Regions from separate parts of the Hyphomonas atlantica corrig. genome, predicted to be linked through region 2. Evidence: predicted binding sites of a transcription regulator. Region 2 holds the regulator's gene; the other holds the start of a gene.
What was found. Region 2 encodes HrcA, which represses chaperone genes, less so after heat shock. Its sites were predicted from a motif close to GTTAGCANTCNNCNNNGNNGANTGCTAAC; they were not measured.
Positions count from the first base shown of each region.

Region 1: groES (co-chaperone GroES) is a predicted target of HrcA. The motif match lies at 8,164-8,192, and genes of this name have one in related genera.

Region 1 is NZ_CP051254.1:2,314,454-2,330,643, reverse strand. It holds gene HF931_RS11310 (DUF4129 domain-containing protein) at 1-586, shown strand, start outside; gene HF931_RS11305 (DUF4350 domain-containing protein) at 583-1,809, shown strand; gene HF931_RS11300 (AAA family ATPase) at 1,796-2,752, shown strand; gene HF931_RS11295 (DUF58 domain-containing protein) at 2,749-4,062, shown strand; gene HF931_RS11290 (stage II sporulation protein M) at 4,059-5,060, shown strand; gene HF931_RS11285 (RDD family protein) at 5,057-6,001, shown strand; gene HF931_RS11280 (DUF3137 domain-containing protein) at 6,007-7,152, opposite strand; gene HF931_RS11275 (GGDEF domain-containing protein) at 7,199-7,951, opposite strand; gene groES (co-chaperone GroES) at 8,264-8,554, shown strand; gene groL (chaperonin GroEL) at 8,607-10,256, shown strand; gene HF931_RS11260 (acyl-CoA synthetase) at 10,439-12,028, shown strand; gene HF931_RS11255 (DUF2474 domain-containing protein) at 12,018-12,167, opposite strand; gene cydB (cytochrome d ubiquinol oxidase subunit II) at 12,157-13,212, opposite strand; gene HF931_RS11245 (cytochrome ubiquinol oxidase subunit I) at 13,222-14,640, opposite strand; gene HF931_RS11240 (PaaI family thioesterase) at 14,745-15,017, opposite strand; gene HF931_RS11235 (DUF192 domain-containing protein) at 15,169-15,624, opposite strand; gene HF931_RS11230 (cold-shock protein) at 15,677-16,190, opposite strand, start outside.
Region 2 is NZ_CP051254.1:501,554-517,743, reverse strand. It holds gene HF931_RS02550 (sigma-70 family RNA polymerase sigma factor) at 1-260, shown strand, start outside; gene HF931_RS02545 (cupin domain-containing protein) at 282-944, shown strand; gene HF931_RS02540 (RNA methyltransferase) at 945-1,469, opposite strand; gene HF931_RS02535 (hypothetical protein) at 1,471-1,791, opposite strand; gene HF931_RS02530 (isoaspartyl peptidase/L-asparaginase family protein) at 1,791-2,663, opposite strand; gene HF931_RS02525 (NADPH:quinone oxidoreductase family protein) at 2,763-3,752, shown strand; gene HF931_RS02520 (PilZ domain-containing protein) at 3,823-4,116, shown strand; gene dnaK (molecular chaperone DnaK) at 4,205-6,118, opposite strand; gene HF931_RS02510 (DUF2061 domain-containing protein) at 6,423-6,635, shown strand; gene HF931_RS02505 (SMP-30/gluconolactonase/LRE family protein) at 6,714-7,559, shown strand; gene HF931_RS02500 (nucleotide exchange factor GrpE) at 7,556-8,164, opposite strand; gene hrcA (heat-inducible transcriptional repressor HrcA) at 8,161-9,252, opposite strand; gene HF931_RS02490 (formate--tetrahydrofolate ligase) at 9,316-10,986, opposite strand; gene rph (ribonuclease PH) at 11,077-11,802, shown strand; gene HF931_RS02480 (group III truncated hemoglobin) at 11,799-12,227, opposite strand; gene HF931_RS02475 (CreA family protein) at 12,285-12,782, opposite strand; gene HF931_RS02470 (C40 family peptidase) at 12,826-13,212, opposite strand; gene HF931_RS02465 (helix-turn-helix domain-containing protein) at 13,213-13,452, opposite strand; gene HF931_RS02460 (DUF2975 domain-containing protein) at 13,464-13,985, opposite strand; gene rdgB (RdgB/HAM1 family non-canonical purine NTP pyrophosphatase) at 14,126-14,728, shown strand; gene hemW (radical SAM family heme chaperone HemW) at 14,725-15,897, shown strand; gene HF931_RS02445 (thymidine kinase) at 15,886-16,190, opposite strand, start outside.

The sequences.
Region 1 (16,190 bases), 1.8 Mb from region 2:
CGCCATGTCCGATCTGCAATTGGAACGGCCAGAGGCCGACCCGATTGAGTTCGAGCCATCGGAACCACCCGGCTGGCTTTCCAGCCTTGTAAAGCTTCTCGGCCACCTGGGGCCCCTGCTCAAGTTCGTTTTTTACGCCTGCATCGTGCTGGTGGTGGCAGGCGTTCTGTATTTTCTCTTCGGCGAAGCCATGCGCATTCGGTTTGGCGGGAAGAAAGACAAGTCAGAGGGGGACGAGGACGATATTGTGCCGGACTTCCGCCCCGACCAAGCCACGGCCCGGTCGTTGCTTGAGGAAGCCGACGCTCTCGCACGTGAAGGTCGTTTTGCCGAAGCGGTTCATCTTCTGCTGTTTCGCTCCATTGAAGACATTCAGTCGCGCGTCGAGATGGGCGTTCCCCGCTCCATGACAGCGCGAGAGATTGGCAGACTCGGTTATCTGCCAGACAGGGCCCGCTCAGCGCTCGGCCCAATTATCGCGATTGTCGAACGCAGCTTCTTTGGTGGCCGTGATGTAGACGAAACGGGATGGCAATCGGCCCGCGCGTCTTATGAGGATTTTGCCTTCGGTGGAGAGTGGGCATGAGCCCTCGTCCGCAATCTGACTCGCCGTTCAGCGCGAAAGTCGTCGGCATTCTCGTCGCGGTCGCGCTCTTCTCATTTGGAGCCATCATGGTGCTGGCCGGGTGGGCGCCTGAACTGCGCGACAAGGATGTGGCAGGGTCTCATCCCTACTCAACATCAGCCCTCGGATATCAGGGCTTTGTTCGCCTCCTCGAAGCGCAAGGCTACCCCGTAGAAATATCACGGCTTGAGCGAACGCTTGAAGAAAGCGACTGGGGACTGTTGATCCTGACCCTACCACTCTGGGGCGGAAACGACGCGCTCGAAGATTTCGACTCATCACGCACGACGCTGCTCGTATTGCCGAAATGGGATGGCATTCCGGATGCGCTGGACCGAACGAAACAGCATGATACGCGTTTCAAGAACGCACGCGTTCTGAACGACCTGCTGGACGACCTGAACCTCGACGCCACAATAGGCCGTATCGAAGTGCCCGCTACTGTGGACGGCGCATTCGGAACACTGTCTCCCAAGCCAGACGTCAAAATGCAGGTGCTGGACAGCGAAGCCCTGGACCCCATTGTCACAGCAGACGAACACATGCTGCTGGCCTACGCTCCCGATGCTGGCATCTACGTGCTCTCGGACCCGGACCTGATAAACACGTTCGGACTGTCTGAGTTCGACAACGCGGAGTTCGCCGTAAAGATGGTGGATTTCATGCGATACGACGCGGATGAACCGATCATATTCGACGCAACGCTTCACGGCTTTGTTCGATCTGAGAACTTGCTGCAAATGATGTTCGACATCCCATTCATTGGCGCGACGTTGACGGCGCTGATGGCCGCCCTCCTGCTTGGCTGGGCTGCGCTTGTCCGGTTCGGCCCACCGGTCCAGGAAGCACGCGCGATTGCGCTCGGGAAGCAGGCACTCGCCGACAATTCGGCCGGTCTGATTACCATGGCCCGCCGCGAGACACGACTCGCGCCGCGCTATCTGGATCTGATCAGGCGGCGCGTCCAACGCGATATCGGAGCGCCCAAGTCTCTGACCGGCGACCAACTCGCGGCCTTGCTGGACCGCCTCGGAGAGGATGAAATTTCCGGCAAACGCTTTACGGATTTTGCCGCCGGGTTGAACGGCCCCGCTGACAATCGCGACGACCTCATGAACAAGACCCGCGAACTCTTTCGCTGGCGCCAGGGAATTATCGGGAGATCCATGAATGAACGTAAATGACATCAAGGCGCTGGCAGATCGCATTCGCGGTGAAGTGCGCAAGGCCGTCGTCGGCCAGGACACAACGGTGGATATTCTCCTGACGGCAATCTTCTCGTCGGGTCACGTCCTGCTCGAAGGCCCTCCGGGAACCGCGAAAACCTTGCTTGCCCAATGCTTCGCGCGCTCAATATCACTGGGCTTCGGGCGGATACAGTTCACTCCAGACCTGATGCCAGGCGATGTTCTGGGCACGAATTTGTTCAACTTCCAGACAAATGAATTCGCCCTCACAAAAGGGCCGATTTTTACCGACCTTCTGCTTGCTGACGAGATTAACAGAACACCGCCCAAGACCCAGGCTGCCCTCCTGGAAGCGATGCAAGAGCGAAAGGTCACAATTGATGGCGACAGCTACAGACTCAATGACCGTTTCACGGTGATCGCCACCCAGAACCCGATCGAGCAGCAGGGCACTTACCCCCTGCCCGAAGCCCAGCTTGACCGATTCCTGTTCAAGCACACGCTGGACTATCCGAGCCGCGAGGAAGAGATCGCAATCGTCGGCCAGCACGGCACTCGTACGGGCATGAAGACACCTGCCGCGTTCGGCATTGAAGCTGTTGTCTCTGCTGAGGAGCTCACCGAAGCCGTCAGTTCCGTTTCAGAAGCGCGCCTTCAGGATGATATCATTTCCTACATTGTCGACATCATACGCGCGACCCGCACGTCACCCGCCCTGGAAACCGGGGCTTCGCCACGCGCGGCAGCCGCGCTCGCCACAGCAGCGCGCGCCAGGGCTGCGCTGGACGGTCGGGATTTCGTTATTCCAGACGATGTGAAGCTCTTGGCACTGCCAGCCTTGCGCCACCGCGTATTGTTGTCACCGGCCGCCGAAATCGAGGGCAAGACGACCGATGAGACCTTGTCAGCCATTATCGAGCAGACGGCAGCTCCACGGTGATTTCACCAACTCCCCGCGCCATCTTTCTGATGTTGCTCGGCGCGCCCCTTTTGGTGGCAATTGCCCTGTTGCGCCCGGAATGGTGGATCGTCTGCGCTGGATGGATCGGCGCTATCTCCGGCCTGATGCTGATCGACGCCGTCATGTCAGCTTCCTTGCGTGCATTCCGGGTCGAGATCGAGTCGCCACCGCTCCTTTATGTTGGCGGGAGTGACCCTGCCGATCTTTCGCTGACGTTCGAGAGTGGCGCACTGCCAAGGCGGATCGAAGTCCTGCTGGAGGTAAACGAGTTTCTCCAGACCATTCCGCCTGCCGGGTTACGCGGATGGCAGGGGCGAACCCGCGCATACTCCCTGCCCTTGACACCGACGCGGCGAGGAATGGCACAGCTCGTCAAACTCTGGAGCCGATGGACAGGCCCACTAGGCCTGATCCAGAAACGGCATGTTCATCCCCTTGAACGGGATATCCCCATTACGCCCAACATCCGCTGGGTAAAGGATGAAGCCATCCGGATTTATTCGCGGGACGCTGAATTTGGGATCAAGACACAGTTTGAACGCGGCGACGGGAGTGAGTTTGACGCCCTTCGCGAATTTACCACCGGCATGGACCGCCGAGCGATAGACTGGAAGCATTCCGCGCGACACAGGCATCTTCTGGCCAAGGAGTTCAGGACGGAACGAAATCACAACATTGTCTTCGCCTTTGATACCGGGCGCCTGATGAGCGAACCGCTCGGCGGGGTTCCAAAGATTGATCGCGCCATAAATGCCGGTTTGCTGCTCTCATTCGTTTCATTGCGAAATGGCGACCGGACGATGGTGTACGGATTTGATGCCAAGCCCGGACTTATGAGTGGTTTCATGACAGGCCAGCGGAGTTTTACCAAAGCCCAAGACCTGACCGCTCAACTGGACTACTCGACCGAGGAAGCCAACTTCACCCTCGCGCTCTCTTCCCTCGCCAGCAAACTCGAACGGCGCAGCCTGATCATCATCTTCTCGGATTTTGTCGACACCATCTCCGCCGAACTCATGCTGGAAAACATCCGGCGCCTGACCGACCGGCACCTCGTTGTCTTTGCGACATTCGAAGATCAAGCCCTGTCCGATATGGTGGATGCACCTCCCAACACGATCAATGATGTGACCCGCGCAGTGATCGCCGACACACTGATGGCCGAACGGGATACGGTGCTGCTTCGACTTCAGCGAATGGGTGTTCAGGTCATAGAGAGCAAGCCCGAAGCCTTTGGACCGGAGCTCATCTCGCGCTACCTGCAGATCAAGCAGAGGGACATGCTATGAGTGACCTTCTCAAATCGTATCGGTTCCGCGAAGAACGTGAAGCGGACTGGCGCAAGCTCGACCTGATTCTAACACGCGCAGAGAATTCCGGCGTAAAGGCGCTGACGGATGACGAAATGACCGCGCTGCCACGGCTGTATCGTCAGGCGGTCTCTTCGCTGTCTGTCGCGCGATCCATATCCCTGGATCAGAATGTGACGGCCTATCTCGAAAGCCTCTGCACACGGGCCTACTTCTTTGTATACGGCGCCCGCACTTCCATCGGCGAACGCATGATGGATTTTCTAAGGCGGGACTGGCCAAGCTGCGTGGCCTCCGCTGTTGGCCCTACACTTCTGGCTGCCCTGTTCCTGTTTGGAGGTTGGGCGCTGGCATTCTTTCTCTGTATGCAAGACATGGAATGGTTTTGGACCTTTCACGGCCAAAGCTTCTTCGACGGCCGAAATCCGGACGCGACCGTCGAATATCTGCGATCAACTATTTATACGGAGGAAGGAGAGATCAATGATGGTCAACTGACATCTTTCTCCAGCTACCTCTTCAACAACAATGCCCAGATTGCCCTGTTCGCCTTCGCCTTGGGATTCGCGTTCGGCATCCCGACAGCATGGCTCCTTGTCTACAATGGCGTGATGATGGGATCGCTGCATGCTGTCTTCTGGCAGAAGGGCCTTGGCTATGAATTTACCGGCTGGCTGATGATCCACGGCACAACAGAACTGTTTGCCATCGTCCTTGCGGGCGCAGCCGGATTTGTGATTGGCGGCGCTGTCGCGTTTCCCGGACAACTCACTCGCCTGAACTCCGCCCGGCGGGCAGGACAGAAGGCCGCGACGATGGCGATGGGCTGCGTCATCATGCTGATCATTGCTGCCTTGCTTGAAGGGTTTGGTCGCCAATTGATCAACAGTGACGTGATCCGTTACATTGTTGCGTTCAGCATACTTGGCCTGTGGTTCTCGTATTTCTACCTGCCGCGAAAGGTGGAAACTGCATGAACTCCACGGTCCCCCACACACATGGCAAGGTCAGCGCGGCAGACGTGAATGCCGCTCGATTGCGGCGCGCCAGACTGCAGGAGCAAATTCGTCGGTCAAAGCTGGAACGACGGCTCGTCACACCTGAAGGCGCAGCGATACATCTGAAGCTGGCAACCGCTTCCGAACGCGCCGGCGCGTTCATGATTGACGTCGCAATTCAGTGGGCGATCGTTATTGCCACTGCCCTGGGGCTGAGCTTCGCGATGATGGCCATGGATTCCGGCAGTGCAAATGTGGCCTGGGCGGTATGGCTCGTCTTCTATTTCTTCGTACGCAACTTTTACTACATCTTCTTCGAACTCGGCGCGAAAGCCGCGACGCCGGGCAAACGCGCGCTGGGTATTCGAGTAACGTCTCGAAGCGGAGGACGACTGACCGCCAACTCAGTCCTCGCAAGAAACTTCATCCGCGAAATCGAGGTCGGCTTGCCATTTCAGTTCCTGATGATGGGGGGTGACCGTGTTAGCGGCTGGATGGCGTTGCTGGGACTTGTCTGGTCCGGCATTTTCCTCCTGTTTCCCATCTTCAACAAAGACAAGATGAGAGTGGGTGACCTGATCGCGGGAACGTGGGTCATTCGCTCGCCAAAAACAAAATTGATGGGCGACATCTCATCGTCCGCTGCTACGACAACTCAGGATCGGTTTGCCTTCACACCGCAACAGGCGGATGCGTACGGTATCCACGAACTACATGTTCTGGAGGATGTGCTTCGCCAGTCGACGCAGGACGTCAAAGCACAAGTCGCGCTGCGTATCCGCGCGAAGATCGGCTGGCGCGCTCAGCCCGGCGAAACAGACATCGCCTTTCTTGAAGCGTACTACGCTGCGCTGAGACGACGGCTCGAACAGCGCATGATCTTCGGGGACCGCAAGACCGACAAGTTCGATACGCGGTGATGGGCTTAAAGCCGCCCGCGAACCCAGTCCCGGGTCAGGAAGCCATCTATCAGATCACATACCAGACCCAACTCGACCAATGCAGATGCATACCGGCGCGGATCCACCAACGTCTGGAAGATTGAACCCGCTTCAAACTGATCGTCCGCTTCAAGCGCGAGCGTCATATGCCCATCCTCGAAAACGCCGCGCAGCTTTCCGCCTGAGAAGTGCCGCTCCAGGGCAATCAGGCGCTCCATGCGATCAGGTGACAAGAGTGCCCGCGCCTCAACCTGGTCTGTGGAATAGACGGTGAATGCGTCTTCCAATTCCCTGGAAATCAGATCCACACGCTTCAGGTCACCCGCATCGCGACCGCGCTTCCACCAACCGGACCGTGCCATCACAGTCCGCCCCAGAAAACGCTCCGGATACTCCACATGAGCCAGAATGCCCTGAAAAACGGTCGTGCTGTTTTTCCCGCCGGTTTCGAGGCGAGCCTCAACCAGCACGAACTTCGCGCCGGCCCTTTCCCCTGAAATCATATCCTCGAACTTGCGCCGCGAATGGCTAGGTAGCAGTTTTGCTGCCTTGAGAACTTCGTAGGCTGGGGTGGGCGCCTCGATGCCATTGCCGGACCCCGTGGAGATCATGCCGAATGGCGTTGGGACAGTCTTTCCCGAACCGGCGGAATAGGCCGCACTCAGCTCCGTCGCGCGCTGCATCAGAGACCGAAAGTCTTCAACGCCTGAAAGATCTGGATGCAAAGTATCGTAAGAGAAGCCAAACGGTTCACATGCGGCAGCGAGAACCAATTGCTTGGTCTGGGACTTCATCGTGAAAACCCTGATCCAGGCGGGACCGGACACGACCGCCGCGAACAGGATGATCACAAACATGATGCCCGGAAACATCATGTTGAATGACATCAGGGAAGAAATGGCGAGAAGAATGGCGACAAAAATCGGCAATCCCGCGCCGATACACGACCGCGTGATCGCAGTTCGAATGGCTTCCTTGCGATCAGACTCGCGGCGCGCGAGCTCCGGCCTCAAGACATCTGACCAGACTTTCGGCACATGGGCGAACTCAGGCCGCTTTGCAGACAACACCTCCAAAGACGGTGCGCCTACCAAAGCATCACTCAGCTTTTGTGGATTGAACCCCGACATGCCGCTCCCCCTAATCTGATCGACCCCGGTCCCGTCCGGGATGCCATCAGGCGGCCAGCGTCAACTCTCGCGAGGCTGTCACGCAATTTCGCCCATTGGCCTTGGATTTATACAAGGCTGAATCGGCCAGTTCGAGCATTTCGTCAAAGTCCGAATTTGGCGGCAGAATGGTCAGGCCGAAACTGGCCGTCACACTAACCGGCTGCCCATCAACGATCATCACATGGTTTTCAATCGAGGACCGAAGACGCTCACAAACGCTATGAGCCTGCTCAGCGTCGACATTACTTAGCAGGATGACGAATTCCTCACCTCCCCAGCGTCCAAGCTTGTCGAAAGGACCGCGCAGTTCGGAATATGCCACCGCGGCAATCTCGCGGAGAACCCTGTCCCCAGCGGCGTGCCCGTGCCGATCGTTGACCGCCTTGAAGTAATCAATGTCAAACAACGCAACGGCTGCGGTCATTTCTGTCCGCCCCATACGGGCCATTTCCTCGCAAGCGAACTGTTTGAAGAATTTTCGGTTCAGCAAACCGGTGAGAGCGTCTGTAGACGCCATGTCTTCGAGGGTTCGCTGGTAGATGCGCATCTTGTATTCGTGTTGTGCTGCAATTGCTGCAGTTGGGACCGCCACGCAGGCCGCAATGAACAGATTTGCCACGATAAATTTATGAGGATCGGTCGGAAAGCCCATCGAATAAACAATCACGGAAAACGTGAAACAGAGGCAAAGCGCCGTGATCGCCACAAAGGCGAAAAAGGTCAGCGATTCGACCAGATCCTCTAGTTTACCCTGCACATCCTGTCTCCCGGTTATGGGGATGTTGTCGCACAGGAGTTATATTTTACCGTCAATCTGCCGAGATATTTTCTGGCATTGCCATTCATATTTTGGAAAGAAGCTATCTTACCAATCTCATAAGCCGCTTTGCACGAAGCGTGCGATCCTTACAAAAATTTCGCAATGACGAACTTGACGCTGCCCCAGCGCCCTCTTAACTGCCCACCATCGTTAGCAGTCAGTAGGGGTGAGTGCTAAACCTCCCTGAATGTTCCTGCTCGCGAGCTAAATTCAATTGAACTCGTCAAAGAGACAAGAGGGCTAAATCCAATGAAACTTCGTCCCCTGCACGACCGTGTCGTCGTGCGCCGCGTCAAGGAAGAAGAGAAAACCAAAGGCGGGATCATCATTCCTGACACCGCCAAGGAAAAGCCGCAGGAAGGCGAAATCGTTGCTGTCGGCAACGGTGCCATTGGCGACGACAACGAGCGCGTTGCACTCGACGTCAAAGTCGGCGATCGCGTTCTCTTCGGCAAATGGTCCGGCACGGAAGTGACCGTCGACGGCGAAGAGCTGCTCATCATGAAAGAAAGCGACATCATGGGTGTGCTGGAGAGCTAAGCTCGCGCCCGTCGCATTTCATCAGACAGAATTCTCAAAGAGGTAATCAACAATGTCAGCCAAACACGTAGTTTTCGGCGCAGAAGCACGCGAGCGCATGCTGAAAGGCGTAGATACGCTTGCCAATGCTGTGAAGGTAACGCTCGGCCCGAAAGGCCGTAACGTCGTTATCGAAAAATCCTTCGGCGCTCCGCGCACCACGAAGGACGGCGTCACCGTGGCAAAAGAGATCGAGCTTGAAGACAAGCTGGAGAACATGGGCGCGCAAATGCTGCGCGAAGTCGCTTCCAAGGCAAACGACGTTGCTGGTGACGGTACAACGACTGCAACCGTTCTTGCTCAGGCCATCGTTCGCGAAGGTATGAAGCGCGTTGCCGCCGGCATGAACCCAATGGATCTGAAGCGCGGTATCGACAAGGCCGTGACGGAAGTCCTCAGCGACCTGGCTCACCACTCCAAGAAAGTGAAGTCCAACGACGAGATCGCCCAAGTTGGCACGATCTCCGCGAACGGCGACACCGAAGTCGGTGGCATGATCGCTGAAGCCATGGCGAAAGTCGGCAATGAAGGCGTCATCACAGTTGAAGAAGCCAAGTCGTTGGAAACCGAACTGGATGTCGTTGAAGGCATGCAGTTCGACCGCGGCTACCTGTCCCCGTACTTCATCACGAACCCTGACAAGATGATCGCGGAACTCGAAGATCCGTTCATCCTGCTTCACGAGAGCAAACTGTCCTCTCTGCAGCCAATGCTGCCGATCCTGGAAAGCGTTGTTCAGAGCCAGAAGCCGCTGCTCATCATCGCCGAAGACGTCGATGGCGAAGCATTGGCAACCCTGGTGGTCAACAAGCTGCGTGGCGGCCTGAAAATCGCAGCAGTCAAAGCACCTGGCTTCGGCGATCGCCGCAAAGCCATGCTGCAAGACATCGCAGTTCTCACCGGCGGTCAGGTCATCTCCGAAGACCTGGGCATCAAGCTCGAGAACGTCTCCATGGACATGCTCGGCACCGCAAAGCGCGTTTCGATCTCCAAGGACGACACGACCATCGTTGATGGCGCTGGCGCGAAGAAAGACCTTGAAGCTCGCGTTTCCCAGATCCGCAAGCAGATCGAAGACACCTCGTCCGACTACGATCGTGAGAAGCTCCAGGAGCGTCTGGCGAAACTGGCTGGCGGCGTTGCTGTCATCAAGGTTGGCGGTGCAACCGAAGTAGAAGTGAAAGAGCGTAAGGACCGCGTCGACGACGCGCTGAACGCAACACGCGCTGCTGTTGAAGAAGGCATCGTCCCAGGCGGCGGCACGGCACTCCTGTCCGCTGCTGGCAACATTGACGTCAAAGGCGCCAATGATGACGAGCAAGCCGGTATCGACATCGTTCGCAAGGCTCTGGAAGCTCCGGTTCGCCAGATCGCCGAGAACGCCGGTGTCGAAGGTTCGGTCGTTGTTGATCAGATCCGCCGCGGCAAGGGCAAAGGCTTCGGCTTCAACGCCCAGACCGAAGAATATGGCGACCTGGTCGGCATGGGTGTGATCGATCCGGTGAAAGTTGTTCGCTCTGCCCTGCAGAACGCAGCATCTGTCGCTGGCCTGCTGATCACCACCGAAGCCTCGATCGCAGAAGCACCGAAGAAAGAATCCGCTGGCGGCGGCATGCCCGACATGGGCGGCGGCATGGGCGGAATGGGTGGCATGGGCTTCTAAGCCCAACTGTCCCAGCCAAATTGCGAGAGGCAGCACTTCGGTGCTGCCTCTTTTTTTGAACCCGAGATCTTGAACGCACGCCGATTTAACTTCTCTGCCCCCGCGGCAACCTCCTAGACTTGCAAAAAAACAAACTGGGAGAAAACGCCGTGACGGCTGCAGAGGAACTGAATTTCGGAGACATGCTTGACGTGGTTGGGGATCTCCTCGGCCCGGAAGACCTGGCCCTGGCGCATGGAAGCCGCCGTATCTACTGGCCGGAATTCACGGCGCGCTCCAATCGACTGGCGCGCAATCTACGTGCAATAGGTGTGGAAACCGGGGACAAGGCTGGCTTCTATCTGCGCAACCAGCCAGAATACACCGAAGCCCTCGCCGCGAGCTTCAAGGCGCGCTTTACCCATGTAAACGTCAACTACCGCTACCTCGCTGACGAACTTTTCTACATTTTCGACAATTCAGACTCTGCCGTCGTTTTCTACGACGCTCAGTTTCTTGACCAAGTCGAGCTCGTCCGCGGGCGTCTTCCGAAGGTGAAAGTCTGGGTTCAGATCGGCGACGGGGACATCCCGGATTGGGCTGAGGATTACGAACGTCTCGCTACGGAGGGCGACCCCTCGCCGCTCGGCATTGAGAGGTCTGCTGACGACCTCTTCTTCCTTTATACCGGCGGCACGACCGGCATGCCCAAAGGCGTGATGTGGTCACAATCGGTTTGGAGGCAAGCCGCCAGGGAAGGCGCGGAAAAGGCGGGACTCCCCTACCCGTCGACACTGGACGAATTCAAGATGGCGGTCGAATTGATGGGGCGCACCGCCCGCCAGGTTCCCGCCTGTCCTCTGATGCATGGGACGGGCCTCTTTACCGCGATGGGAGCGTTCCTGGCTGGCGGTGCCATCATTACACTGGAACAGAATACCAGCTTTGACCCCGAGAACCTCTGGGACACGGTCGACGAACATGGCGTCACCAGCATGGCCATCGTGGGCGACGCGTTTGGCAAGCCGATGCTGAAAGCTCTCGATGAAAATCCGGGGCGTTGGGATGTCAGCTCCGTACAGACCATTGTTTCATCGGGCGTGATGTGGAGCGCTGAAGTCAAGCAGGGCCTGCTCAAGCACATGCCTCAGGCCGCAATGATGGACAGTTTCGGCTCATCGGAAGCTGTTGGGTTTGGATCCTCTACGACTACAGCCGAAGGCGGCACGCAAACATCGAAATTCGAAATTGGCCCGAACTGCAAAGTGTTCTCCGAAGATGATCGAGAAGTCGTCCCCGGCAGCGGAGAAGCCGGCATTATCGCGCGCGGTGGTGCCGTGCCGCTCGGCTATTACAAGGACGAAGAAAAAACCGCCAAGACGTTCAAGACGATCAATGGCATGCGCTACGCCATTCCGGGTGACTGGTGCACCGTGGAGGCAGATGGCACGATCACACTGCTCGGTCGGGGGTCGAATTGCATCAACACCGCAGGCGAGAAAGTGTATCCCGAAGAGGTCGAGGAGGCCCTGAAAGAGCACAAAGCGGTGAAAGACGCACTCGTCGTGGGCATACCCGACGACAAATGGGGCAACGCCGTCACGGCCGTCGTCGCTACAGACGCGGACGTCAGCGAGGATGAGTTGCGTGAATTCGTGCAAAGTCGCATTGCGCGTTACAAGGCGCCAAAGTCTATTCTGTTCAAGGATGATCTGGGACGTGCACCCAACGGCAAGGCAGACTATAAATCCATCAAGGCGTATGCCCTCGCCCAGCTTGGCGTCAGCCAATGAGCAGGAAACCTCTCAGCGTGTAGGCCACGACCGCCACGACGAGCATGGACACAAAGGCGATACCTACGAACCAGAGGAGCCGCTTCGCAAGAGGCGGCTCCTCTCCGTTTTCTTCCGGACGAACAGGCTCAATGCGCATGATACCCGTCCCCTGGTTTCACCTTGCCCCAGAAAAGGCTGTAAACATATGCCGTGTACGCCAAAATAATGGGTAGCATCACCAAAGCGCCAACAAGCATGAGCATCAGCGCATTGTTGCGGGCCGCTGCCTCCCAGATCGACACCTCGTAAGGCACAATAAACGGATAGAGGCTGACGCCCAACCCGATATAGCCGCTCAGGAAAATGCCCGCAGCCAGCAAGAACGGCCGCCAATCCGGCGCACCGCCCACCTTTTTCTGCTTCATGGACAGGTCCCGCCACAACCACAGCACCAAAGCCATTCCTGCCAGTGGCACCGGAGCCAGCGGCAAGAAGCGCGCCGGGTTGATTTCCGTCATGGAAAAGCCCCAGCGGTCTCCGATCGACGGGTCTACGGACAATGTTGCAAAACTCACCGCGAGAAAACAGATCGCCACACCGGCGAGCGCCATCCGCCCCCATTTGCGGGCTTTGGCCTGTAGCGCGCCTTCAGTTTTGAGCACGAGCCAGCAGGCCCCCAGCAGCATATAGCCGATCACAACCGATATGCCCGTGAGCAGGGAAAATGGAGTCAGCCAGTCGAATGCACCGCCAGCGAACGCGCCACCCTCGACCTGAATGCCCTGAACCATTCCGCCCAGCATGATGCCTTGAGAGAACGCAGCGGTGAACGAGCCGCCATAAAAAGCTCCATTCCAGAACAATCGCGTAGGTCGCCGCACCGCCTTGTGCCGAAACTCAAAGGCGACTCCGCGGAAGATCAAGGCCGCAAGCATGATCAACACCGGCAAATAAAAAGCAGGCATGATGATGGCATACGCAGTCGGGAAGGCCGCGAAGAGACCGCCACCTCCAATGATCAGCCAGGTTTCATTGCCGTCCCAGACAGGCTCAACCGTCGCCGTCATCATATTGCGTTCTTCTTCAGACTCCGCGACCGCCGTGAACATGCCGACGCCAAGATCAAATCCATCCAGCAGCACATACATCATGACACCTACCGCGAGGATCAGGGCCCAGATAAGGGGAAGGTCTATAGCCATGTCTGCCTCCTATTCCGCCGCAACGATATCGTCGGATGTTTCTGCCTTGTCGTCGACCGCGCCCATCGGCGATCCAGGCGGGCGACGCTCCCGGCGCGCGGGATCGGGCGGGGTATCGTCGAAGCCTCGCGTGGCAATGCGCGCCATGTAGACGACGCCAGCCGTGAAGATGATCGCATAGACAATCATGAATACGAGCAGCGACGTTGCCACCTGCCCGGCGGAAACTGGCGACAAACTATCAACCGTCCGCAAGTGACCGTAGACAGTGTAAGGCTGGCGCCCCACCTCAGCCGTGATCCATCCTGTCACCACCGCGATAAACCCGAGCGCCCCTGCCGGAACCGCTGTAATATGAAACAAGCCAGGCTGGTCGATCTTCTTGCGCCACCAGAGGAAGCTCCCCCACAGGCCCATCGCCAGCATGCCAAGTCCGGCCGCGACCATGATGCGGAATGCGTAGAACACCAGCCAGAGCGGAGGACGCTCCGACTCCGGGAAATGATCCATACCGTGCAATTCTTCGCCATCTTCGAGACCTGGGAAAAGGAAAGGGCTAGTGCCCGGCACAGTGATACCCGCATGCCCGCATTCGGAATCGTCCGGCCAGGCAATAAGCACAGTGCCCTGCACTTCCTTCGTCTCGCACCAGCCTTCAACGACGGCAATCTTCGCGGGCTGATGCTTATGCGCGACCTCGCCAGACCAGTGGCCCACCATGATCTGAATGGGCAATAGTACAGCCAGCGTCCCCGAGGCCATGCGGATCTGCCATTTGGTCGGCTCGGTGATACGACCCTTGATGACCTGCCAGGCACCCGCCGCAAGGATTACTGCCGCAGTTGTCGTATAGGCGGCAAGCAGCATGTGAGAGAAGCGGCTAGGCAGGCTTGGATTGAAGATCGCCTCAATCCAGCTGGTCGCATAGAAATTGCCAGTCTCCGGATCAATCGCGAATCCTGCCGGCGTCTGCATCCAGCTATTGGCTGCCAAAATCCAGAAGGCCGAAATCGTCGTACCAATCGCAACGGCAAGCGTGGCGACAAAATGCAACTTTCGACCGACCTTCTGCCAACCGAACAGCATGACGCCGAGAAATGTTGCCTCCAGAAAGAACGCCGTCAGCACTTCATAGGCCAGCATGGGGCCCATGACACTGCCGGTGATCTCCGAAAACAGGCTCCAATTCGTTCCGAACTGGTAACTCATCACCACGCCGGACACGACGCCCATGGCAAAGGCCAGGGCGAAAATCTTTACCCAGTGCAGGTAAAGCCGCTTGAACACTTCCTTGCCCGTTTTCAGCCAAAGGCCTTCACAAACAGCAAGGAACGCAGCGAGCCCGATCGTGAAGGCTGGAAAGAGAATGTGAAACGCGACAACAAATGCGAACTGAAGTCGCGATAACAAGAGTGCGTCAAATTCCATGAACCTGCTCCGTCTGGTATATGAGCGTTCTCTAAATTACTTCGTCGGAATCTCCAAGCTGTCGAGCTGACGCGCGCCGGTCTGACGCAGCGACACAATGACGTTCAGGATTTGCGGCGCAGCGTCCTGAAGATCGCGTCGGCACGGGCAGCAATCCCACCATCCGCCTTGATCAGTTGCGCCGTCACATGAACCATATCGCCATCGACCAGTGTCACCTCGGGGTGTGCCTCCAGCCAGGTTCCTTCGCGGACAATGTCCATGAACTCCATGGTGAGCTTCAGCGTGACGGACATTTTTCCTGTTACACTCCACACGGCCCATGCCAGCGCGCTGTCCGAAAATGAACAAGTCATCCCGCCATGTAGAAAGCCCATGCCATTGCAGTGACGGTCGAGCACCCACATGCCTGTGCGCAAATCACCCTCCGCAGAAGCGCGGAAGGTGGGACCGTTATGCAGGGTGAATTTCCCGCGGGAGGGCGTAGGCGCAAATCCCGGCGGCGGAGGTCTCAGCGGCTCAGCCGTTTCACTCACTCAGATTTCCGAAGATTTCATGCTGGACCACGTCACCTGGCTCGATACCGAGTTCAGCAGCCCGCCCACCTGCAAGCTCCAATACGCCCTTCACCGGGACTCCCGGATTGATGCGGCGGAGCGAGCCCGGCACGGTGTCGCGCGCGATCGCCAACACTTTCCCATCCGTATCAAGGAACAGCATGTCGAGTGAGATGAGCGTATTCTTCATCCACATGTTTGCTTCGCGGGGCTGACCAAAATCGAACAGCATGCCTGCGTCCGCCGCAAGTTCGGTGCGGTCCATCAGGCCTGTCGTGATCTCTTCAGGATCGTTGGCCAATTCGACCGTGAAGGTGTGAACCTCGTCACCCGACTGGATGGAAAGCGGGCCGGTCTCTAGCTGGGCGATCGCCGCCGGCAGGAAGATAATGAGCGATGCGATCGCAGAAGCAAAGAAACGTAGCATGCGTTGTGTTTAGACGGCTGCCAGCGACGCGGCAAGCGCTGTTGGCTGCTGCTTACGCGCGTTTAATATGGCTGACATGCTCGCCCTTGGAACCGGTGTCGATGCAGACTTCCAGTATTGTTCCAGGCTCGACGTCCTCGTATCCCGCTTTCCGCAGGACCACGGCATGTACAAAGATATCGGTATCGTCGCCGTCGCGCTGGACAAAACCGTATCCGCGCGTGCGATTGAACCATTTCAACGTGACTGACTCATACGCACGCTCCAGTCCCTGCTCCTTGGCAACTGACGCGCGCGGACGTTCCATTTCGATAATGTTTGCGGTTTGCCAGCCACGCTCACCCTTCACAGCATCACAAACAATGCGCGCGCCTTCATCGGCAAAGCTCTCGCCATACCCCCGCAAGCACGTGACATGCAGCATGACATCACCCGTCAGGCCAGCATCGGACGTCGACTCCGCCACGATGAATCCATAGCCCTTGGCGCTATCGAACCATTTGACACGACCGATGACTCGCACGACCTGTTCCATCGGCGAATCTTCTGATTCTTGTTTGGCGGCA
Region 2 (16,190 bases):
AACCCATGCTGCGCCCACCGGATATCGAGCAGCCGGACGAGGCGCTGGATCGCGCCCAGATCGAGGAAAGCGTGCGGGCGGAGCTGGCAAAGCTTCCGCACGAGCAACTCGAATTGCTGCAAGCAGCATTCTATGAGGGCTTGTCACATTCTGAAATTGCCACAAGATTCGGATTGCCGCTCGGTACGGTCAAATCCCGCATCAGGTTGGCGTTTGGCCGATTGCGCGGTCAGTTGGAGCCGGGAGGCACTGATGCCTGACCCGAAGCAATGGAATTTGTCATGATGCAGGAAACGTCACCTCCATCTTTCAGCGAACTGTATTCCGCCTATGCCGCGGGCCAGCTGGATCCGGGATTTTCGCTGTTGCTTGAAACGCAGAGCATGCTGCGCAGTGATGTGCGGGGCGCGCTGGCGGTGAGCGAGACCATTTCCGGAATCATGTTCGAAACTGCCACTCCGGTGGCCATGTCTGCGGGGGCAGGGGCCCGCGCGCTGGATCTGATTGATGCGCTGGAACGAGAAAAAGACCTCCCGGCACGATCCGCGCCATCCGATGCCGAACTGGCAGAGTTGCCCGAGCCGCTGCGGGATGCAGCCTTTGAGGCATTTGACCTTGCAGGTTGGCAGGGCACTGCGCCCGGTATCCGCCGTATGAAGCTGGACGTGAAAAGCGAACTCGAAGTCGAGCTGTATCGCATCCAGCCGAATGCCAGAGTGCCGCGTCACTCACATGGTGGTACGGAGTTCACGCTGGTTGTCGCCGGTGGGTTTACCGATGAAACGGGCAGCTACGGGCCTGGAGATCTGGCCGTCAAAGGGCCGGATGACACTCACCAGCCTGTCGGTGATGCCGGTGAAGTATGCTTCGCACTGGCGGTTCGTGATGCTGGTTTGAAGTTTACCGGCGTCATGGGCATGATCCAGCGCGTACTCGGCCGCTGACTATTTTCTGTCTTTGCCCGGAACATGGGTGTTTGCGAGTCCGTCCCCAGCCGTACCACCCGGCATGATTGGTCGCGGGGCGTAGCCACCCATCGACAGGTGCCGGTCATACATGACGAGCGCACCCGCCAGGCTGACATTGATACAGAACTTGGTCGGGATCTTCACGACATGATCGCATCTGGCGAGAATTTCCGGCGACAGGTCCCCCTTTTCCGGCCCGAGAATGTAGGCCGCCTGCGGAGGATGTCGGAAGGTGGGAAGCATCACGGCGTCATCGGTCAATTCAATGCCGACCATCTGACAGCCGCGCGGTAGTTGCATCTCGTCAACATTGTCCCATTGGTAATAGGGCACTTGCCCAGCCGTCTTCGATGTATCCGCCTGATAGGCTGCGCGAAGCCTGTGCTCGGCATTGATCGAGAAGACAAAGCTTGCCCCGAACGCATTTGCCGTGCGCATCAGGGCGCCAAGGTTCATGGGTTTTGAAATCCGTTCGGATCCGATGGCAAAATAGCCGCGCATGTCAGAAGGCCTCCAGGCCGAATCTCAGGACAACCAGCAAGGCTATGATCAAGGGAAGCGTATAGATCGACACACGTCGTGCCAGGCGCAAATGGCCAAGTTGGTTAGGGTAGGTTGTATTTAGATGTTCGGAAACGTCGTTGTGCGACACCCGGCGACCCGCATCGACAACGCCTTGCCGGTAGGCGACATCTGACGGCAGGCCGCCGAACTTTTCAGACGAGGCGCGACGCAAGGCGACAGATATCATCCATCGCATCTGCAGGGCCAGCAAAAGCGCAAAGACGGTGAAACCGAGCAGGATGAACAGGATGATCGTCATCAGCCAAACGTTCCCACTTCGAAGCGGCCATTGGAGTCCACCATGCCGCGTTTCAGGCCTGAGGAGTTCCAGAGCATGGAAATCTCGCCCGATGCGGAAATAGCGATCATGCCGCCCTGACCGCCAAGCATGCGTACATCGTCCAGTGCGCCCTGAACCGCGTCCTCCAGCTTGGCGCCGCCATAGCGAATGCGTGCGGATACGTCAGCGGCGGCGGCGGCGCGGATAAAGTATTCCCCAAGACCCGTGCAGGACACAGCGCAGCGCTCGTCTGCCCAGGTGCCTGATCCGATCAGGGGCGTATCGCCCAGCCGTCCCGGCGTTTTGCCACGAATGCCTGCCGTGGACGTGGCGGCCGAAAGGTCCCCATAAATGTCCAGCGCAACGGCTCCGACGGTGCCGGTGGAGTTGATCATGTCTTGGGTCGTGAGTTCATCGACCGGATCGTAATAGGAAGCCGGGTCTTCGATTACTTCCAATCCGGAATCTGCAAGCAGCTTGCGCGCCCCATCTGCGATCAACAGCACGTTCGGGGTACGCTCCATGACCGCTCGTGCACAGGAAACGGGGTTGAGATAACCCTGCAGCGCGCCGACGGCTCCGGCTGTGCGATTGCGACCATCCATGATGGCGGCGTCCAGTTCATAGGCTCCGTCCAGATTTGGCGCAGCGCCCTTGCCAGCGAGGTAGAGGCCGGATTCCTCCAGTCCCTGGACCATCACTTCGACCACGTCCAAAGCTGCTTCCCCATCCTGCAGACGCGTCGCACCATTCTTCAACAGGGTCGCCAGATGGGCTTCCTGCAGGGAATAGTCATTGCCTGGTATCGGACCGGCCCCACCGTGCAGGGCGAGTGCCCATTTCTTTGCCATTGGATCGCTACCTCTCCGCTACGTCAGGCTTGGACTTTTATTCGGCACACCGCTACCGTCTGGCAGCAGAAACAACAAGACGGGAAGGAAGTTGCAGGCATGAAAGCAGTGCTCTCCAAGGAAGTAGGCGGACCGGATACTCTGGTGATCGAAGACGCCCCGATGCCGGAATGCGGCAAGGGCCAGGTTCTGATCGAGGTGAAGGCGTGCGGGGTGAATTTCCCGGACTCGCTCATTATCCAGGACATGTACCAGTTCAAACCACCCCGCCCATTCTCTCCCGGCGGTGAAATTGCCGGATTCGTGAAGGAAGTTGGCGAAGGCGTCAGCCACGTCAAAGAAGGTGACCGCGTGCTTGCGTCAATTGGCAATGGCGGAATGGCAGAATATGCCGTGGCCGCTCAACACGCTGTCATGCCCATTCCGGACGGGATGCCGTTCGAGGAGGCTGCCGCCTTCCTGATGACCTACGGCACCAGCTATTATGCGCTCAAGGATCGCGGAGATCCGAAGCCTGGCGAGAAGCTTCTCGTGCTCGGCGCGGCTGGCGGTGTGGGTATTGCGGCGGTTGAGCTGGGCAAGGCAATGGGCCTCGAAGTCATCGCCGCCTGTTCAACACAGGAGAAAGTGGACTTCTGCCTCTCCAAGGGCGCCGACAAGGGCCTTGTCTATGCGCGCGATCTCGACCGCGATGGTCAAAAGGCTTTCTCCAACGATATCAAGGAAGTTTCCGGTGGCGGTGTCGACATCATCTATGACGGTGTTGGCGGAAACTACGCGGAACCATCGCTCCGCGCCATGAACTGGGAAGGGCGGTTCCTCGTGATCGGCTTCCCCGCAGGCATTCCGAAATTGCCACTGAACCTCACCTTGCTGAAAAGCTGCGATGTGCGCGGTGTCTTCTGGGGCGCAGCGGTTGCGCGTGACCCGAAAGCGCATGCGCAGAATGTCGCGGAGCTGTTCAAGCTATACAGTGAAGGCAAGATTCGCCCGCACATTTCCAATACGTATCCGCTGGAAAAATCCGCAGATGCGATTCAGGAACTGATGGACCGGAAAGCGCAGGGCAAGGTGGTGGTTGTCGTCTAGGCGATGCAGAGCTGTAACCGCAATTACAGTTAACGTCTGAACCAAACTGCCGCTCGCGCATAATTCCGGTATGACGGAAGAGCGCAAGGTTCAGGAAAATGACGGCCGCGGCGGCAAACGGATGCGTTTGTTGCGTCGCGGTCGTATTGTATTGAATCAGCGTCATAGCTCATTCGATGTCGGAATCCGGGACTTGTCTGCCACGGGCGCCAAGCTGAAGCTCAGCGAGATCTGGGCCGTGCCTGATGCCTTCGAGCTACAGATATTGAAATCTGACGGTTCTGTGGAGCTGATCGTACCGTGTGCGAAGCGATGGCAGAGCGGTATTCTGGTCGGCGCGCAATTTGTCCGACCGCCACGCTAGTTCTCCGTTCGCCTCGTTCTGCAAGACCATCCACGAAAAAGCCCGCCAGATCTCTCTGGCGGGCTTTTCTTGTGAAGGAAGGCGTTGACTAGGCGGACTTCTGGTCGCCGTCGACTTCCTCGAAGTCTGCGTCCACGACATCATCGCCGTCTGCCGCAGCATCTGCAGCCGCATCAGCGCTGGCAGTTTCTTCCTGCTGGCTGGCATAGATGGCCTCGCCAAGTTTCATGGCGGCGGTCATCAAGGCCTGATGCTTGGCCTGAATATCGGCGATGTTGTCGCCTTCACGGGCCTCTTTCAGCTCATCGGACGCTGTCTTGATCTCGGCTTTCACCTCGTCAGACACCTTGTCGCCATGCTCCTCGACCTGCTTTTCGGTCTGGTGCACGAGGGCTTCAGCCTGGTTCTTGGCTTCGACCAGCTCGCGGCGAGCCTTGTCTGCGCCAGCATTGGCTTCGGCGTCGGCCATCATGTTCTTGATGTCGTCTTCCGACAGGCCGCCATCTGCCTGGATGGTGATGACCTGTTCCTTGCCGGTCGCCTTGTCCTTGGCGGACACGGACACGATGCCGTTGGCGTCGATGTCGAAGGTTACTTCGATCTGAGGCACGCCGCGCGGGGCCGGCGGAATGCCTTCGAGGTTGAACTGGCCGAGCATCTTGTTGTCGGCGGCCATTTCGCGCTCGCCCTGGAAGACCTTGATCGTCACGGCAGGCTGGTTGTCGTCAGCCGTCGAGAAGACCTGGGACTTCTTGGTTGGGATCGTGGTGTTGCGGTCGATCAAGCGCGTGAACACGCCGCCCAGCGTTTCAATTCCCAGCGACAGCGGGGTAACGTCGAGCAGGACAACGTCTTTCACGTCGCCTTGCAGAACGCCGCCCTGAATGGCCGCGCCGATGGCAACCACTTCGTCCGGGTTCACACCCTTGTGCGGATCGCGGCCGAAGAATTTCTTCACGGCTTCCTGAACTGCCGGCATACGGGTCATGCCGCCAACGAGGACGACTTCGTCAATGTCGGAGGCGGACTTGCCCGCATCAGCGAGCGCTTTCTTGCACGGTTCGATGGTCCGCTTGACGAGGTCTTCGACAAGGCTCTCGAACTTGGCGCGGGTCAGCTTGATATTCAGGTGTTTCGGGCCTGTTGCGTCTGCTGTGATGAAGGGAAGGTTCACTTCATACTGGCTGGCTGAAGACAGCTCCTTCTTCGCCTTCTCGGCCTCTTCCTTCAGGCGCTGGAGGGCCAGCTTGTCGGCCTTCAGGTCAATGCCCTGATCCTTTTTGAATTCTTCCGCGAGGAAGTCGACGATGCGCAGGTCGAAATCTTCACCGCCGAGGAACGTGTCGCCATTCGTCGACAGAACTTCGAACACGCCGTCACCAATTTCCAGCAGGGACACGTCGAACGTACCACCGCCAAGGTCATAAACCGCGATGGTCTTGGACTGGTCGCCCTTGTCGAGACCATAGGCGAGTGCGGCCGCGGTCGGCTCGTTGATGATGCGCAGCACTTCGAGGCCGGCAATCTTGCCTGCGTCTTTCGTAGCCTGGCGCTGGGCGTCGTTGAAGTAAGCCGGAACGGTAATGACCGCTTGGGTAACTTCACTGCCCAGATAGGCTTCTGCGGTTTCTTTCATCTTAGTCAGGATGAAGGCAGAGATTTCCTGCGGGGCGTAGTCTTTGTCGTGGCCTTTCACCCATGCGTCGCCAGATGGGCCTTTGACGATCTCAAAAGGAGAAATCGCCTTGTCCTTCTGCGCGGTCGGATCGTCGAACTGACGACCGATCAAGCGCTTGATGGCGTAGAAGGTGAAATCCGGGTTGGTCACGGCCTGACGCCGGGCTGGCATGCCGATCAGGCGTTCGCCACCTTCTGTAAAGGCGACAACGGATGGAGTTGTGCGCTGGCCTTCAGCGTTTTCGATCACCTTTGCCTGCCCGCCTTCCATGACGGCGACACAGGAGTTGGTCGTACCAAGGTCAATACCAATGATTTTGCTCATGTTGCATCTCTCTTTTTATCAAGCCGCCACGGGCCGTGTTCTGTTGCGGTCTGCTCAGCAGCCCCGGACAGCCAGTGGCTCTCTCCAAGGGTTCAAATGAGGTGGCGGAAGCGGTTTTAATCCGCGCGCCGGTTCGACTTGCGATATGGGAAGGGTTTAGCGCGTCTCAAGGGGGGAACAATACGTAGCTGTACAGGTTTTTGGCGCTTCACTGCGATAGGTAACCTCTATGGCAGGGAGTTCATCAATTTATTTGATAATGGTTCTCACTCGCACTATCTCTATTGGTGTGAAAGGAAATTCCATGCCCCGCCAACTGATCAAGACGCTGACTTATAGCCTGATGCACCTCACCGTGGCTGTTGCCGTGGCATTCGCCCTGACGCGCAACTGGCACGCCGCTCTTGCCATTGGCTTGATTGAGCCTGCCGTGCAGACAATCGCCTATACTTTCCATGAGCGTTTATGGGAGCGTTTGCCGCTCCGCCGGACACCTGAGGCCGAACCAGTGGTTTGATACAGGCTCGGAAAAGCTGGACGCATCGGCAGCCCCCTTGGCATAGTGGCGAAAACACATGCCGGGGAGGCTTCAAATATGTTCCGTTCGCTCGTAATCTCATCCTCATCCATTGTTCTTGCGGCTTGCGCGGCAACCGTGACCGAAACGGTTGCGGAGCCTGTAGCGGTCGCCAGCATCGAACAGGTCTGGGTGTCTGAAGGCTTTGAAAGCCCCGAAGGCGCGGCCGAAGCGCCGAACGGTGGATACTTCATCTCCAATGTGGTCGGGGAGGGGCGCGACAAGGACGGTAATGGATACATCGCCCATATTGGTCCAGACGGCTCCATCATTGAGCAACATTGGGCGGCGAAGCTGGACGCGCCCAAGGGTATGGCCGTTCTCGACGGCGTGCTGCATGCGACCGATATAGACTCGGTCGTGTCGTTTGACATCGCCAACGGCAAGCGGCTCGGCAAGGTGCGAATCGAGGGCGCCCAATTCCTCAATGATGCGACAGAATGGGGCGGGTCGATCTATGTCTCTGACTCCGGCGATGCGGCAATTTACAAGATAGTGGACGGCGCAGCTGAGCTTTGGCTGCAGGACGAGCGGCTGGCAGGCGTAAACGGCCTGCTCGGCGATGGTGAGCGGATGCTGGTCTCCACCATGACGACCGGCAGCCTGTATAGCGTGACCGCAGACGGCGAACTGACAGAGATTGCCAACGGAATGGAGAATGCCGACGGGATCGGGCTGGTGCCCGGCGGTGGCTATCTCGTGTCATCCTGGCCGGGGCAGATCCACTATGTCGGCGAGGATGGCGCGGTAACCACCCTGTTTGACGAGCCGGTCTCGCAGAACGATCTGACCGTGATCGGCGACGCCGTCATCGTGCCGAACTGGCGGCAGAACACGGTCACGATGTGGAAGGTGCGGCGCTAGTTCGCCGCGCCGGCACTGACGGCCACCATGGCGGCGCGCAGGGTGCGCTCGCCGATTTTCCAACCGGGCTGGAAGCAGGAGGCGATGGTGCCATTCGGCTGGTCGGACGGAATGTTCGCGACCGCCTGGTGCTGGTTCGGATCGAATGTGTCGCCAGGGAGGGCAGCAATCACCGTAACGCCATGCCGGGCGAGGGCTGTGTGCAGCTCCTTTTCCGTCATCTCGATGCCTTCGAACAGGTTTCGGCCAGGCTCTGACAGCGCTGCGCGGTCTTCTTCAGACAGGGCCGTCAATGCGCGGGAAAGATTGTCAGACACGCTCAGAAGGTCGCCCGCAAATTTCTCGATTGCGTAGATGCGTGCGTCTGCCACCTGACGCTCAGCGCGCTTGCGCGTGTTCTCGAGATCAGCCAGCGTGCGCAGCAATTGTTCGCGCAATTCCTCTTTCTCGATTTCCAGTTTCTGGACCGGATCCATCTCTTCTTCTGGCGCCGCTTCTTCGGCAGGCGCAGACTTGAGGATATCGTCCGCGGCGGCTTTCAGCTCTGCCTTGGATGCGTTGGAATCGATCTCAGCGGTTTCGCTGTTCTTGGGTTCGTCGCTCATCCTTGCGTATCCTTCTTGCGGCGGGCGGAGAGGATTTGCCCCACCACTTTCGCCGTATAATCCACCATGGGTATGACGCGGGCATAGTTCAGCCGGGTCGGGCCAATCACGCCAAGCGCGCCGATAACCTGTTTTTCGCCTCCCATATAGGGAGCCACAATCACACTTGAACCCGACAGCGGGAAAAGCTGGTTCTCCGCGCCGATGAACAGACGCACGCCGTCCGCTTCCCGGGTTGTGTCCAGGATATCAAGCAGGCTTTGCTGGCGTTCAAGTTCATTGAACAGCTGTCGCACCCGGTCGAGGTCCTCGGCGGCCTGTGCATCCTCCAGTAGGTTGGCGCGTCCGCGAACGATCAGCGACCGTCCCCGGCCTGGCGCATCCCCGCCCCATTGGGCAAGCCCCTGTTCTACGAGAGACGAGGCCGCCTGATCCAGCGCGGCGCGGCGGTTACGCAATTCGTCGCGAATATCGTTCGCAACTTCGGACAAGGTGCGTCCCCGCACGCGCGTGGAGAGGTAGTTTCCGGCCTCCATTAATGTGGTTGATGGCAAGCCTTCCGGCACTTCCACGATCCGGTTTTCGACATCGCCATCTTCGGTCACGATGACGCATAAGGCTTCGCGCCCGCCCAGGGGAACGAACTCAGCGTGTCGCACAACGGCGTCCCGGGTAGGGGAGGACACCAGTCCTGCACCGCCGGTGAGGCCGGAAAGAATGTTCGAGGCCTCGCCCATGACCGCCTCGATATCGGTACCGGCCGATTTCAACCGATCATCAATTTCCATTCGGTCGCCGCGGCTCGGCTCCCCGATCTCAAGGAAGCCGTCTACGAACAGGCGCAAGCCCGTATGCGTGGGCGCACGCCCCGCCGAGATATGGGGTGACTCAAGCAGCCCAAGCTCGGTCAGATCGGCCATCACATTGCGGATCGATGCGGGTGACAGCGCTATCCCGCCCTTTGACAAAGTGCGGGAGCCGACTGGCTCGCCTGTGGTCAGATAGCCTTCGACGATTTCCCGGAAAATGTCGCGAGAGCGCTGGTCGAGGCGCTGCAACAGGGATTGCGTGTCGAGAGGCGGGATCATGTTTTATTGATTAGGCGCGGCCCGGCCTCTGTTCAATAGGCATCGCGCCGCGACGAGCTTGTTTCAGGAGAGGTTCTGGATAAGGCCCAAATGGTCCAGATGCATGTCTTCGGCGGCGGGGCGACGAGGCAGGCCGGGCATGGTGACGAGGTCGCCGCAGATGCCGACCACAAACCCTGCGCCAGCCGAGAGGCGCACTTCCCGCAGTTGCAGGGCATGGCCTTCAGGCGCGCCAACAAGCTTCGCATCGCTTGAAAAGCTGTAAGGTGTTTTCGCCATGCAAACCGGAAAGTTGCCGTACCCATCCTGTTCCCAGCGTTCCAGTTGCTTGTGAACTGAGGCGGGCGCATCGACATGGCTTGCGCGATAGATGCGCTTGGCCACGGTTTCGATCTTTTCGAACAGGGGCATATCGGATGGGTAGAGGGGTTGAAAGTCGATTGGCGTGTCGCTGGCGATCCGGGTGACTTTCCGGGCGAGGTCTTCTGCGCCATGACCGCCTTCGGCCCAGTGTGTACAAATCGACACCTGGACGCCTCGCTCTGCACAATAGGCTTCGATGGCGGCGATTTCCCGAGATGTATCCGACGTGAACCGGTTGATCGCTACGACGACCGGAACATTGAACTGCTTCAGATTTTCGATGTGCCGGCCAAGGTTTGCGAGGCCTCTCTCCAGCGCATCGTAGCTCACCGTTCCGGCATCTTCCTTGGAAATGCCGCCATGCATTTTCAGCGCGCGCACCGTGGCAACAAGGACTGCCGCACTTGGCATCAATCCGGCTTGGCGACATTTGATATTGAAGAATTTCTCGGCGCCCAGATCTGCGCCAAAGCCTGCTTCGGTGATCACATAATCTGCCATCTTGAGCGCAGCTTTCGTGGCGATCACGCTGCTGCAACCATGCGCAATGTTCGCAAACGGTCCGCCATGCACAAGAGCCGGATTGCCCTCCAGCGTCTGGACCAGGTTTGGCAGCATTGCGTCTTTCAACAGCGCCATCATCGCGCCAACGGCTTTCATGTCCTTGGCCGTTACAGGAATGCGGCCACGGCGATACCCGATCACCATGCGCTCCAATCGTTCCTGAAGGTCATGCGCATCCCTGGCCAGGCAGAGGATCGCCATGATCTCCGATGCGACCGTGATATCGAAGCCGGTTTCCATGGGTGTGCCGTTGGGGCTGCCGCCCAGGCCGGTCACGACATTGCGCAGGTTGCGATCATTCATGTCCATGACGCGTCGCCAGGTGATCCGCGTTGGTTCCAGACCGCTGTCTCCGCCCCAGTGCACATGATTGTCGATCATTGCAGCGAGCAGATTGTGAGCGGACGTGATGGCGTGGAAATCACCGGTGAAATGCAAATTGATATCTTCCATCGGAACCACTTGGGCTTGTCCGCCGCCCGTCGCACCGCCCTTCATCCCGAAGCAGGGGCCAAGAGACGGTTCGCGCAAGCAGAGCAGAGTGCGTTCACCAATCCGGTTCATCGCATCGGTCAGGCCGACGCTGGTGGTTGTCTTGCCTTCGCCAGCCGGTGTCGGGTTGATCGCTGTAACGAGGATCAGCTTGCCGTCGGATTTGGCTTTCAGGGAAGATAGATGGCCGGGCGCGATCTTCGCCTTGTCATGGCCATAGGGGATGATGTCGGCAGCATCGATCTGAAGCGCGTCGGCAAGCTCACTCATCGGGCGTTTCTTCGCGCTTCTGGCGATCTCGATATCTGTCGGCATATGTCCCCCTGATCGTCTCTAAACGTGTTCCCGGTGTAGACAGGCGCGGCAAAACCCGCAATCAGGCTCGGCAGAAAAGAGGATTTCGCCATGAGCACGCTAATTCGGCCTTCCGGTCGCGCCTTCGACCAGCTTCGTGACGTTTCGCTGGAGACCAATGTCACCCGTTATGCGGAGGGCTCCTGCCTGGCGAAGTTCGGCAACACCCATGTATTGTGCACTGCCAGTTGGGAAAAGAGCGTGCCGCCTTGGCTCAAAGGGCAGGGCAAGGGCTGGGTCACCGGCGAGTATGGCATGCTGCCGCGCGCCACCCATACGCGTGGTCGCCGGGAGGCTGCTTCGGGAAAACAGTCTGGTCGAACGCAAGAGATCCAGCGCCTGATCGGCCGTTCGCTGCGGTCAGTTTGCGATCTGTCCGCGCTGGGTGAGAACCAGATCACGATTGATTGTGACGTGCTTCAGGCCGATGGCGGCACTCGCACGGCGTCGATCACTGGCGGCTTTGTCGCGCTTGCAATGGCATGCCGTTACCTGAAGGCGGAAGGCGTGATCTCAGCCGACCCGATTACCAAGCAGGCTGCCGCGATTTCAGTCGGCGTGTATCAGGACCACCCGGTGCTGGATGTTGATTACCCGGAAGATTCGCGCGGCGAAGCAGACATGAATGTCGTGATGAGTTCGGATGGCGGCTTCATTGAAGTGCAGGGCACGGGTGAAGAACGCCCAATGACCCGCGCTGAGCTCGACGAAATGCTCCGCCTTGCTGAAAAGGGATGTATGGAACTGTTTGAAGCGCAGCGCGCGGCGCTCGGCTAAAGGCCAAGCTCGAACATCCCAAGCTGAAAGCTGCGGGCAATTCGGTTGGCGCGTTCCATGAAGTAGTCGATCGTCTCTGCAGAGTCGCTCAGCTCTTCGAGCGTTAGTCGAAACAGGGCAAGCCAGATGTTGAAATGGGCGGGCGTAACGCCCGTCAATTTTATATGCGCCGGGAACGGCTTTCCGGAGTAGCGTCCTGTATTCATGGCGACGGACGACCAGAAATCCTTCATTGTCGCCAAGTGGGGCGTCCAATGGTCACCGATCTCCGTTTCGAAGACCGGGCCGAGCAGGGGGTGGGCACGTACCCGCGTGTAGAAATTCTCGACCAGGTCAGAAATGAAGGCTTCGTCGATGCCCAAGCGGGCCGCATTTTCCTGGATTTCGCGGCGGCGGTCTTCAGCGGATCGAATTCGTACGGTCATGGCAGACCAAATGGGCAGCCTGCTGAGGCGTGTCCATAGGTAGAAGTCCTTGGTCGGTCAGTTTGCCGATGCGGGCTTGCCGTTCTGCCAGGTCACGTCCCGTCCGAACAGCGGTACGGTCGATAGGCTCATCTTGGCGGATCCGTCCACGATCTTGCGGCTATAGGAGACATACATCAGGCTGTCGGAGTCGGCATCATAGATGCGGCGCACAGCGAGTTGTTTGAAGATCAGGCTCTGGTTCTGATCGAAGACTTCCTCGCCCGATTTGTCGAGATCGATCCGTCCGATGCGAATTGGTCCTGACTGCAGGCAGGAAATGGAGGAATTGGACGGGTTCTCAAACCAGTTTCCCTTTCCCAGCCGGTCCCACACGCCGCGATCAAAGAAGGATAGATGGCAGACCACGCCTTCGATTTTCGGGTCAGTCAATTGCTTGATCTTGATCTCATTGCCGAGCCAGTCATTCTTGAACTCGCCAACTTCCTTGTCGCCTCCACAGGCGGCGATTGGCAGGGCGAGCGCGAGCAGGGCGAGAGAAAGTTTCCGCTTCATGAGACATGCTACGCCGCCCGGAGGCATGCGTTCCCGAACTGGATCAGTAAAACTTGCGCCGAGCCGACAACATGTCGCCGAGCGCGCGAACCGTTGCGGCGCCGATCTGCATCGGTGTCGGCTTGCGGCGGTGGGCGTGGCGGACAAGATGACCGCAATTGGAGCCGAAGAGATCATAGTCCCGCCCCAGCTGCCTGCGGGCGCGGTTTTCGACGAGATGCGCGTCGAGCGAGCTGTAGCGGCGGTGTCGCCGTATGTCGCGCCCTGTCGCGAATTCTTCAGGGGTTTGCTCAATCACGCCGTCATGAAGACGCGAATTGCTGATGATGGTTCCGCGCGACGTGACAACGCCATAATGTGACAAGACCACACCAAACCGCACCGACACGACGTCGCCTGGCTCGAATGGGAGTTTGTCGCGATAGCTCATCTACTCGGCCGCCACCTGTTCATGGTCGGCTGAATCCTCGTCATCAAAAACGAGCAAATCTCCCGGCTGGCATTCCAGCTCACGACAGAGGGCTTCCAATGTCGAAAAGCGCACGGCCTTGGCCTTGCCGGTTTTCAGAATGGACAAATTGGCGAGTGTCACGCCCACACGCTCTGACAGTTCGGTCAGGGACATGCGACGATCCAGAAGCACACGGTCGAGGGTCACGCGAATGGACATTTCCTGTGCTCCTATATGGTCATCTTCTCTTCATCGCGAAGGCGGGTGCCCTCCCGGAAGACTTGGGAAAGAATGAAGAGCGCCGCAACCGATGCCCATGCGATAAGGTCGAAGGAAAGCTGTATTCTCGTGCCGTCAACGACCAGGCCGACCACGATGGCGATGGCATAGCGCAGCAGTTGCGTCACGGCGATGGCGATGGCGATCCGGGTCAATCTGACGGCATTTTCCGGAACAAACGGGTCGCCTGCTGTCAGGGTTGCCAGAATTTTGCGCAATTCGAGACATACGAAAATCACGGCAACCACAACGACGAGCGCGCCGAGCAGGCCAGCGCTCAATTCCTGCAGCGTTATGTCGTGGTCGTCGATCTTGATGGCGCCGATACTGATGGGGGTGCCCGACAGTATTGAGATCAATTCTACCCCGCCGGCCAGAATGACGATTGCGCCGATCAAGGCAGTCATCCACATGACAATCGTCACCAGTACGGTCATGACCGCTGCCATGGAGTTTCCCGCATTTGTGCTCATGTGTCTCTGTTTACCTTCCGGCGATTGTTGACATGATGCTCGAGGATGAAGTTGCTCGAGGCGGTGGGCTTACCGAATAACGATATATACATTTATGTCAAAAGCAAGAATAGGGCCATTACAGAATGGGTGAAAATAAAATGATTCGAAGGCTTTCGCCCGGTCGACTGGTCGCAGCGACCCATAACAAGGGTAAGGTCTCCGAGCTTAAGGATTTGTTCGAGCCGCTAGGATTTGATGTCGTCTCCGCCATCGAGCTGGACCTTCCTGAGCCGGAAGAGACCGAAGCCACCTTTGCCGGAAATGCGATCCTGAAGGCGCGTGCGGCTGCTGAAGCCACCGGCGCACCGGCGCTTTCCGATGATTCCGGGCTCGCCGTGACAGCTTTGGGCGGCGCGCCGGGTATCTATTCTGCTCGCTGGGCAGGTGAGCCGCGCGACTTCGGAAAGGCGATGGAGAAAGTGCAGCGGGAGCTGGATGAGATTGGCGCAGTGGACCGGTCAGCCAAGTTTGTCTGCGCGCTGGCCGTTGTATGGCCTGATGGTCATGCGGAAGTCTATGAGGGCGAAGTGCATGGTGAATTGACCTGGCCGCCGCGCGGGGACAAGGGCTTTGGATATGATCCGGTCTTTGTGGCCAAGGGCGAAACCATCACGTTCGGTGAAATGGATCCGGACCGGAAGCATGCCATGAGCCATCGTGCAAATGCCGTTGCCAAGCTGAAGGCGGCTTTGCTGGCATGAGCGAGGGGGCACCCCCTTTCGGTCCAGAATATGGATTTGGAATCTACATTCATTGGCCGTACTGTGCGAAAGTCTGTCCCTACTGCGACTTTAATGTGTATGCAGCCAAGGATCGAGATCCGACCTCTTTGTTGGAAGCGATCAAGAAAGACCTTCAGATCCATCGGCCCAGACTGCCTGAGCATGGCCGAGCGGGCAGTCTCTACTTCGGGGGAGGGACGCCCTCCCTGCTGAAGCCGACTGAAATCGCCGGATTGGTGCGCGCGGCTGAAGAGAGTTTCGGGCTGGAGGCGGATGCCGAGATCACGCTGGAGGCAAATCCTAACGACATCCTGCGGATGGATTTGCAGGGTGTGAAGGCTGCCGGGGTCAACCGGCTCTCTCTTGGGGTCCAGTCACTTCGCGATGACGCGCTTGCATTTCTTGGGCGTGACCATGATGGCAGTGCGGCGCGCATTGCCATGAGCCGCGCTTTGGATGTGTTTTCAAATACATCCGTTGATTTGATTTATGCGCGACCTGGACAGTTGGCGGAGGAGTGGCAATCAGAACTCAGTGATGTTCTCGCTTTCGGTGCACCGCATATTTCCTTGTACGAACTCACCATTGAGGAGCGCACGGCCTTTGGAAAAGCGGCGGCACGTGGCGAGCTGTTGCCAATGGAAGATGATGATCAGGCGGACCTTTATGAACTTACACAGGAAATCCTGACCTCTGCGGGTCTGCCGGGCTATGAGGTTTCGAACCATGCGTGGGCGGATGAGTTCCGGTCACGGCACAATATGACATATTGGAATGGAGGCGACTGGATTGGCGTGGGGCCAGGGGCGCATGGGCGGCTCAGTGTTGGCGGGAACCGCTACGCATCCGAGGCTGAGCGCCGACCGGAGGCCTATATCGCAAATGTGCAGGCACTCGCTTCCGGATGGTCTGACGCATCAAAACTGTACCCGCTGGACAATGCACGGGAATTGCTCGCCATGGGATTGCGTTCCGAGATGGGAATTGACCGGACCCGGATCGAGACGGTCTCGGGCCGCGCGCTGCCACAGGACAAGATCGATGTCTTTGTCGAAGAGGGATGGATGCGCGAAGAAGGCGCGCGCATCGCCCTGACGCCGAAGGGACGCCTGCTGGCTGATGCGCTTACAGCAGAGCTATCCCCCTGAGGGCAATTTGGGTGGGAAGCGGCCCATGCGCTCTTCCCAATGCCGCCGACACAAGGAGAGATAGGTCGCTTTTGCGATGCTGACTTGTTCTCCCTCGGTCAGGGCTTCCCCATCAGGGCCGAGCCGGATGACCATTGTCGCCTTGCGTCCGCACTCGCAGATTGTCCGGATTTCCCGCAAGGAATCGGCGATGGCAAGTAGCGCTGCAGAACCTTCGAACAACTCCCCCTGAAAATCTGTCCGGAGGCCGTAGGCCAGGACGGGCAGGTTCAGATGATCCGCTGCCCTGGCCA